DNA from 4 places in the Streptomyces sp. NPDC002888 genome. Region 4 is predicted to be linked to each of the others. Evidence: riboswitches for the same ligand, from Rfam matches in the RefSeq annotation. Region 4 holds a riboswitch; each other region holds the start of a gene.
The links. A riboswitch is a leader RNA that binds a small molecule or an ion and turns the genes downstream of it on or off. The one in region 4 is predicted to bind cyclic di-AMP.

Region 1 (2,191 bases), on a different contig from region 4:
GTCAGCTCCCTGCGCTTCCGGTTCGTCAGTGCCATGGCGGGCGTCCTCGGAGTCGGCGGCGACCTCGCCCAGTGGACCGAGGACGAACTCGCCGAGGCCCGGGAGTGGGTGGAGCTCTACAAGAAGATCCGTCCGCTGGTGCAGCACGGGGACCTTTACCGGCTACGGCCCCCGCGGGGCGGACTCAGTGCCGTGCAGTACGTCCGCGGGGACGAGTCCGTCGTCCTGGCCTGGCTGCAGGCGCAGCATCACGGCGAGCCGGTGCCGGCGCTGCGGCTGCGCGGGCTCGACCCGACAGCCTCGTACGAATGCCTCGAAACGGGCGAAATTCATCGAGGTGCCGTGCTGTTGCACCACGGGCTGCGCACCGGACTGCGGGGTGACCTGGATGCGGCAGTTCTCCGGCTGCGCCGCATCTGAGAGTTCTGTCCGAATTGCAGGGTTAATTCCAATTCGCTCTGAAAGAAAAGGGTCTGGAGCGACGTCACGTGATTAGCGTCATATCCGTGACCGTGCGTCGCCCGTCATGTCCACGTAATTCAGGTGGTTTTCAAGGGCTTTCACGAAAAACGGTGCCTTCGTATTACACGGAGTGTCACCGGGGATTCTCGCGGCGGATCACGAAAAGCGCATTGCCACGCAACCCTCTGCTTGTCCCTTCGCGTCCTGGTCGCTTACGTTCCACACCAATCCGGACGGACGCCCAATCCTGCCGCCGCCGGAGAACCGCACCCACTGACCCGTGCACGGCAGGAGCGGGGGACCCACAGGTAAGACCGCCTGTTCCGGTTCCCGGAACGGCTTGGGGTTAAGCCGCGCCTCGGCGCGGCCGGGCATCTCCAGCTCGCACCCGACAGCTCACCTCGCAGGCGCCGGAGAGGAATTCGCCATGCCCGCGAAGGGTAAGCACCGCCGCCCGAAGACCCAACGTTTCACCCGCTCCATCGCCGTCGCCGGAACCGGTGGCGCAGCGCTCGCCCTCCCCCTTCTCGGGGCCACCGGCGCCCACGCCGCTCCTTCCCAGTCCGCTCCCGAAAAGGCCGTTCAGTCCGCTCCGGTGGTGGAGAAGAAGGCCGCCGAGAAGAAGACCGCCGCGGACAACGCGAGCGCGCGGACCTACACCGTGAAGTCCGGCGACTACCTCTCGAAGATCGCCGAGGCCCAGCACCTCAGCGGTGGCTGGAAGAAGCTCTACGCCGACAACCGCGAGGCCATCGGCTCCGACCCGTCGCTCATCCACCCCGGCCTGAAGCTCTCCATAGGCAAGAAGGCCGCGACGAGCACCGGCAAGCCGTCCTCCTCGGAGTCGAAGGCGTCCAAGCCCTCGGCCTCCTCGAAGACCTCCACGTCCTCGAAGTCCTCCGCCGCGAAGACCACGACGGCCACCCAGTCCAACGACACCTCCACCGGCAGCGGTTACACCCTCCCCGTGGCAGGCGCCACCATCGGCACCCCGTACCACATGGCGGGCAGCATGTGGTCCAGCGGCTACCACACCGGCGTCGACTTCGTCGTCCCGACCGGCACGTCCCTCAAGGCCGTGGCCGCGGGCACGGTCGTCTCCGCGGGCTGGGGCGGCGCGTACGGCAACCAGGTCGTCATCAAGCTGGGCGACGGTTACTACGCCCAGTACGGCCACCTGTCCTCGCTCTCCGTCTCCGCCGGTCAGACCGTGACCGAGGGTCAGCAGGTCGGCCTCTCCGGCGCGACCGGCAACGTGACCGGACCGCACCTGCACTTCGAGATCCGGACCACCCCGGACTACGGCTCGGACGTGGACCCGGTCGCCTACCTCCGCTCGCACGGCGTCACCGTCGGCTGACGGAGCACCGCACCCCCGCACCACACCCCTGCCTGACACGCTGCCGAAGGCCGGACCCCGATCCCCGGGTCCGGCCTTCGGTGTGTCCGGACTCGCTCGCTCATGATCGCCGCGTTGCGGTTCTGTGGCAGGGGTTCCAGGAGTGTCGACAGCGAGGGCGGAGCCGGGAGACAGTGATCCCCGTCAGATGGCAAGCGCTTTCCATCCCGCACTTCACCCCGAGAAGGAGCCGTTTCCCGTGACGACCACGCGCAGAGCGTTCGGCGCCCTGGCTGCCGGCGCCGCCCTGGCCGGCCTCGCCCCCGCCACCACCGCGAGCGCCACGCCCCGCCACCGCCGCCTCATCGCCCACGACGACTTCCGCCACGG
Region 2 (2,191 bases), on a different contig from region 4:
GCCCCTCTTCGTGGGCGACCCCGAGGCACCTCGACTGTTCGGGCCGGGCGCCTACCAGGGCGGTCGGCTGCGGCTCGTCGAGACACGGCGCATCGAGGACGTCGTGCTGATGCGCTACGAACCGACGGCACCCGGCAGCGCCGGGTCGGTGTCCCCCGCCGACCGGCACTGGCTCGCCCTCGCCTGCGAGCTCGCGGCGCTGTGTCCGCCGTCGGAGACCGCGTTCAGTGTGGGCGCGGTGGTCGTGGCGGCCGACGGGACGGAACTGGCGCGAGGGCATTCCCGGGAGGGCGGGGATCTTGTCGTGCACGCGGAGGAGGCGGCCCTCGCGAAGATCGACCCGGCCGACCCGAGGCTCGCGTCCGCAACCGTCTACAGCAGCCTCGAACCGTGCGCCCGCCGCGCCTCCCGGCCCGCCCCCTGCGCCCGGCTGGTCCTCGACGCGGGGGTACGGCGGGTCGTCACGGCCTGGCGCGAGCCCGACACCTTCGTCGAGGGCGCCGACGGCACGGGCGTGCTGGTGGCGGGCGGCGCCGAGGTCGTCGTACTGCCGGAGTACGCGCAGCGGGCCAAGGCCCCCAACGGCCACCTGCTCGGCTGACCACCCGTCACCGGAGTCAGCCGCATCCCGTCACCGGAGTCAGCCGCATCCCGTCACCGGAATCGGCCGCCTCACCAGCGCGATCACGCCGCCTCGAAAGCGTGATCACACCGCCTCGGACCCCACCGCGAAACCGTGGTGCTTCGCACCCCGCGGATGCCGTACACTTGAGTCAACGACGCGGGGTGGAGCAGCTCGGTAGCTCGCTGGGCTCATAACCCAGAGGTCGCAGGTTCAAATCCTGTCCCCGCTACTGAAGGCCGATGGCCGGGATTCTCACGAATCCCGGCCATCGGTGTGTTCTGGGGGCGCCGGTGGCCGTCGTCACAGGGTGTGAGGGATCCGCCCCGCTCCGCATAACGACTGACGTAACGTCAGAAACCGTATGTGGTCAGCCGCGCGGCCAACTCGCCCGTTTTTAGCCGTTCATGGGCCGTAAGTCCACGGCGAAAAATGTTAATGATCAAGCGGAACAGCTTGGAAACCTGACCCCGTGTCTATTAACGTTCGATAACGCAGCGCGGTCGTCCCAGCCGTCACAAGAGACGGCTCCGTGCTCACGCGCCGAATCCCGCAAGGGAACCGGGGAACCACCACCTTGGGGTGAATCACGTGGATGCCGCCGTGGACTCACGGCCGGTATACGCGCGTAGGAGACCTTCCCGCTCCGAACCCGTCAGCTAACCCGGTAGGCGTCACGGAAGGAAAGGAGTACGCCTTCGTGGCGTCCAACCCGCCTGCCCCCGAGGCCCCCGCGCCGAGCCGCCGCAGTACCGAGACCTTCGGCTACGGCGACTACCGCACCGACGAGGGCCCCTGGGAGGAGTGGAACCCCACCGCGGAGTCCATTCGCCCGGTACGTGGCCGGCACCGCGTCGCCAAGCAGCGTGGCGGGCTCGCCCGCAGCTCCACCGTCCTGGGCGTCGGCGTCATCGCCGCCGTCGGCGCGGGCGGCATGGCCAGCGCCAACACCGGCAAGCCGCCGGTCTCCATCTCCATGCCCGACCTGCCCTCCGTCGGCTCGCTCCTGACGGACGACAAGGAAGCCGCTGAGGACGCCGCGGCCGCCCTCAGCAGCGTCGGCACGAGCACCGACGACACCACCCAGAGCGCCGCCGACGCCGGTGAGTCGCTGCGCAGCCGCATCATGGCCCAGGCCGAGTCGCAGCAGGGCCAGATGGAGAGCAAGGCCCAGGCCGCCGCCGAGGCCGCCGCTGCCAAGGCCGCCTCGGACGCCGCCGCCAAGGCGGAGCAGGAGGCCAAGGCCAAGGCCGCCGCCGCCAAGAAGAAGGTGGAGGAGGAGGCCAAGCGCAAGGCCGAGGCCGAGCGCCTCGCCGAGCTGGCCAAGGAGTACACGCTCCCGACCTCCTCGTACACCATCACCTCGACCTTCGGTCAGGCCGGCTCCTACTGGTCCTCCGGCTACCACACCGGCCTCGACTTCGCCGCCCCCACCGGCACGCTCATCAAGGCGGTCCACAGCGGCACCATCACCGAGGCGGGCTGGGCCGGCTCCTACGGCTACCGCACGATCCTCACGCTCGACGACGGCACGGAGCTCTGGTTCGCGCACCAGTCCTCCATCAGCGT
Region 3 (2,191 bases), on a different contig from region 4:
CGGCCGAATCAACCCGGCGCATCACGGGGACACGTACCGTGGTCTACGCGCAGCACAGGCGCTCGTCGCCAAGGCGACGGCGCTCAGGGACGCACTGGCGCTCATGCACCAGCGGGGTGAGACCGAGCTGCACGCTCCAACGCTGGCGCGTGCGCTGCGTGTCCTTGACGGGGAGCGTCGTACGGCGCGCGTCACGATGCCGCCGCTCTCCGACAGTTGACTCACCGGTGTCCGGTCCGGACGCGCGGCCTCCTCGACGGGACGTCCGGATCCGGATCCAAACCGACCGAATGAAGTACCCCTGTTCGGAGTAGAAGCACGTCCTTTTACGGGACCGCCCGAGTTGCGCAACGCGCGTAGCGTCAGGCGGGGCTGAGAGCCTTTCATGCTGGTCCGAGGCCCCGTCATGACCTGGACACTCACTCGAACATCGCACTGTCCACCCGAACGGGTGAGTGGTGAGTAACGCCACAAACCCCCGATTCCGTTGGGTATTTCGGACACTCGTGAGTGAAGATCCGTGACTGACGACAAGCCCCCGCCACAACGGCGGGGCGATCCGGACGGACGCCGAGTCCTGCCGCCGCCCGGATGACTGGTCGACAGGAGTGCATCGGCAGGAGTGGAGGACCCAAGCAAGACGGGTCGCCGGAACGGTCACGCCATGACCGGGTCGAGCAGCCCTTGGGGTGAAGCCGCGGCAACGCGGCCGGGCCACTTCGCCAGCCCGAATCCGACAGGTCATCCTTCACAGGCGGTTGACGAAGGGTTGCGCATGACTGCGCTCAATCGTGTCCCGTCGCTGATGGCCCGGGCCGGCACGGCCTCGGCCCTGACCATCGCCGCCGTTGGCGGCTCGCTCGTGGTCCCCGGCTTCGCCTCCGACGCCGCGGCCGCCACACCTGCGACGAAGGCGCTCCAGATCGCTGCGTCCAAGAAGGGCTCGCCGTACAAGTACGGGGCCACGGGCCCCAAGAGGTTCGACTGCTCGGGCCTCACGCTGTACGCGTTCAAGAAGGCGGGCAAGAAGCTCCCCCGGACGGCGGCCCAGCAGTACAACAAGACCCGGCACATCTCCGTGAAGAGCCGCAAGGCCGGGGACCTTGTGTTCTTCCACTCGGGTTCCTCCAGCTCCAGCGTCTACCACGTGGGCATCTACGCCGGGAAGGGGAAGATCTGGCACGCCCCGAAGACCGGGGACGTGGTGAAGCTGCAGAAGCTCTGGACGAAGAGCGTCTGGTACGGCCGGGTCAAGTGACCCTCCCGGGGGCGGTGCCGGCGTCCTGACACGCCGGCAGCGGTCCTCGGCCCGGTCCGACGGCTCCCAGGGCTCCACGAGGCGCCCTGGGCCGTCGGCGCGACGTGCGGCACGCCGCACTCAGGTGTAGAAGTGGATGCAGACGAACCGGACGCCCTCGTAGGCCCTGGGTCACTGCTCCTGCTGCCCCACCGTTGTCACCGGCTCGGCCGGCACGGTCCAGGGCAGTTCGATGGAGACCGTCTTGCCGCCCTCCCGGGTCGGCCGGACTCTCAGCTTGCCGCCGCACTCCGCGGTCAGCCAGCGGATGATCACCATGCCGCGGCCGTTGTCCTGCTGCACGGCGGCGGGCAGCCGTTTGGGGAACCGGGGATGGCTGTCGGTGACACCGATGGACACCCGTTCGTCTCGGTCCAGGCGGAGGTCCACCGTGAAGGTGGGGGACTGCCCGAAGGTGTGCTGTACGGCGTTGGTGGCGAGCTCGGAGACGATGAGCCGGATGGTGTCGGACAGCTCCGAGTCCTCCGGCAGGCCCCACTCCGCGAGGGTGCCGACCACGAAGGTCCGGGCCGCGGAGACCGAGGCGGGATCGCTCGGCAGAGTGACGGATGCTTCCAGAAGGTCTGCCATGGCGAAGTCGTCCCTTTCCCCCGGGACCGCGAGTCCGACACGGAGCGGATGATTCGAGTACGGTCCCGGACTGGTGCTTCGTCGCCAGAGTGCCATTACCGCACCCCTCACGGGTGGCGATCCACCAAGATGTGCATATATCTGTCGCTCGAAGTGGTGAACTCTGCGACGGCAGAACGGATTTGGGTGGCTCGTTGGGAGTAAGGAGTACCCATGCAGCACGGTCCCGCGGTGCGCCGCCGCAAACTGGGTGCGGAACTGCGCGCGCTGCGCGCCGAATCGGGGCTCACCAGTGGGGAGGCG
Region 4 (2,191 bases):
TGGCGCTGGCCGCCGAGCACCTGGGCCTGAGCCCGGCGGACACGATCGCTTTCGGGGACATGCCCAATGACATCCCCATGTTCGACTGGGCGGCCCGTGGCGTCGCGATGGCCAACGCCCACCCCGAACTCAAGGCCATGGCCGACGAGGTCACCACGTCGAACGAGGACGACGGCATCGCCGTCGTCCTCGAAAGACTGTTCCCACAGGCCTGACGGGGAGGGGGCTTCCCGCCAGGCCTGACCGGTTGCCTCCCGTCAGGCCTGACCGGTTGCCTCCCGTCAGGCCCGACCGGTGCCTCCCGTCAGGCTCGACCGGGGGTGCTTCCCGCCAGGCCTGACGGGGGAGGGGCCCCCTGCCCGGAATCCGCGAGGGCTACGGGCAGGGGCCCCCTCCCCCGCCAGGCCTGACGGGGGAGGGGACAGGGCGCTCTGATACGCGCCGACTACTAGTACGCGCCGAAGACGTTGTCGATCGAGCCGTAGCGGGCCGCCGCGTAGTTGCAGGCCGCCGTGATGTTCGCGATCGGGTCGTACGGGTCGAACGACGTGCCGGGCACGTGGTAGGCCTGGAACGTCGGGTCGATGACCTGGAGGAGGCCCTTGGACGGGGTGCCGGCGGCCGCGTTGGAGTCCCACAGGTTGATGGCGTCGGGGTTGCCCGAGGACTCACGCATGATGTTGCGGTAGATCCCGTCGTAGGAACCGGGGATGTTCCGCTCGGCCATGATGGCGAGCGACCCGCGGATCCAGCCGTCGAGGTTGTTCGGGTACCCCATGACCGAAGCGCTCGTCACGGTCGGGGTGGCGGCGGAGGCACTGGTCGCGCCGATGAGCGGCAGCGCGAGCACGGCGGCGCCGGTGCCGGCGACGGCGAGGGTGCGAACGAGGCGGGACGTGCGGGTGCGGCGGGGCAGGCCGGCAGCGGGCATGGCGAATTCCTCTCCGTCGCCTGCGAGGTGAGCTGTCGGGTTCGGGCTGGGAGATGCCCGGCCGGCCGCCGAACGGCGACGTGGCTTCACCCCGAGCCGGTCCGGTGCGATGCCCGGCCCGGCGACTTACCTGGGTCCCCCGCTCCTGCCGTACGTGAGTGAGTTCGTCGATGGGTTGCGGCGGGCGGCGGCAGGATTCGGCGTCCGCCCGACAGGCCGGGAACGTATGCGAGAGCACATGTCGGGAACAAGTAGTGGATACACGTCTCGCCCCATTGACCTTGGTCTGAGGCGTATGGGGCACTTGATCCTTTGCGGCTGCCAAGGCTCAACTCGGTGACTGGCAAAGGGGGAAGGTGGCGTGCGGTGAAGTGTCCGAATAAACCCGCACGTGACCCAATTCACTGCGCGCGCATCCTCAGCTCATATGCCACCAAGGGGAATTGAGAAATCAATTGCGGCAAATCGGGCGCAGCGCGTCCATGGCTGGATGACATGAATCCCTGCTCGCGGGTAAGCCGATGAATGTCCCGCCGTATCGGACGATCAAAGACATGCAGTCCGATTTCGTACCGACCGGACGGTATGGAAACTTCCGGCGTCTCCCGCCCGAGCGACGTAGCCGGTGGGAGGGGCGGGGGGCATCAGTGATCGAAAGGTGACCGGATACGCTGACTTGAGTGATGGCAGCGACCTATCGACAAACCATGTAAGCGCCGGTAGACACCAGCAGACAGGAGACCCCTCGTGACCGTCGTCGGGCCGTTCGGGCTGAGCGTGCGGGACCAGGTTCTGGAAGCCGATGTCCAGGCCGGAATGGCGGCCGTCGAGGAAGGTTTGCTCGAAGCCACCAAGAGCGAGGTCCCCTTCATCACGGAAGCCGCGCAGCACCTCGTGCGAGCGGGGGGGAAGCGTTTTCGGCCACTTCTGGTGATGCTCGCGGCGCAGTTCGGTGACCCGTACGCGCCGGGGATCGTGCCGTCGGCGGTGGTCGTGGAGCTGACCCACCTCGCCACGCTGTACCACGACGACGTGATGGACGAGGCCGATGTGCGGCGCGGGGTGGACAGTGCGAACACGCGCTGGGGCAACTCCGTCGCGGTCCTCACCGGCGACTTCCTGTTCGCGCGGGCCTCGCACATCCTGGCCGACCTGGGGCCGGAGGCGGTCCGGGTCCAGGCGGAGGCGTTCGAGCGGCTGGTCACGGGCCAGATCCTGGAGACGGCGGGCCCCACGGACGGGCGCGACCCGGTCGAGCAC

Region 1: another riboswitch for cyclic di-AMP. It lies ahead of ACFYWX_RS26680 (peptidoglycan DD-metalloendopeptidase family protein); the one in region 4 lies ahead of ACFYWX_RS27825 (transglycosylase SLT domain-containing protein).
Region 2: another riboswitch for cyclic di-AMP. It lies ahead of ACFYWX_RS42815 (M23 family metallopeptidase); the one in region 4 lies ahead of ACFYWX_RS27825 (transglycosylase SLT domain-containing protein).
Region 3: another riboswitch for cyclic di-AMP. It lies ahead of ACFYWX_RS23975 (C40 family peptidase); the one in region 4 lies ahead of ACFYWX_RS27825 (transglycosylase SLT domain-containing protein).

What each region holds. Positions count from the first base shown of each region.
Region 1 covers NZ_JBIAPU010000017.1:86,480-88,670, reverse strand. The annotation lists gene ACFYWX_RS26685 (alpha-galactosidase) at 1-420, shown strand, start outside; cyclic di-AMP (ydaO/yuaA leader) riboswitch at 724-885, shown strand; gene ACFYWX_RS26680 (peptidoglycan DD-metalloendopeptidase family protein) at 890-1,822, shown strand; gene ACFYWX_RS26675 (DUF6250 domain-containing protein) at 2,061-2,191, shown strand, end outside.
Region 2 covers NZ_JBIAPU010000040.1:22,216-24,406, reverse strand. The annotation lists gene ACFYWX_RS42825 (dihydrofolate reductase family protein) at 1-601, shown strand, start outside; tRNA gene ACFYWX_RS42820 (tRNA-Met) at 781-854, shown strand; cyclic di-AMP (ydaO/yuaA leader) riboswitch at 1,154-1,311, shown strand; gene ACFYWX_RS42815 (M23 family metallopeptidase) at 1,323-2,191, shown strand, end outside.
Region 3 covers NZ_JBIAPU010000015.1:20,691-22,881, forward strand. The annotation lists gene ACFYWX_RS23970 (hypothetical protein) at 1-220, shown strand, start outside; cyclic di-AMP (ydaO/yuaA leader) riboswitch at 559-772, shown strand; gene ACFYWX_RS23975 (C40 family peptidase) at 776-1,258, shown strand; gene ACFYWX_RS23980 (ATP-binding protein) at 1,430-1,888, opposite strand; gene ACFYWX_RS23985 (helix-turn-helix domain-containing protein) at 2,102-2,191, shown strand, end outside.
Region 4 covers NZ_JBIAPU010000018.1:90,701-92,891, reverse strand. The annotation lists gene ACFYWX_RS27830 (HAD family hydrolase) at 1-215, shown strand, start outside; gene ACFYWX_RS27825 (transglycosylase SLT domain-containing protein) at 449-931, opposite strand; cyclic di-AMP (ydaO/yuaA leader) riboswitch at 936-1,111, opposite strand; gene ACFYWX_RS27820 (polyprenyl synthetase family protein) at 1,679-2,191, shown strand, end outside.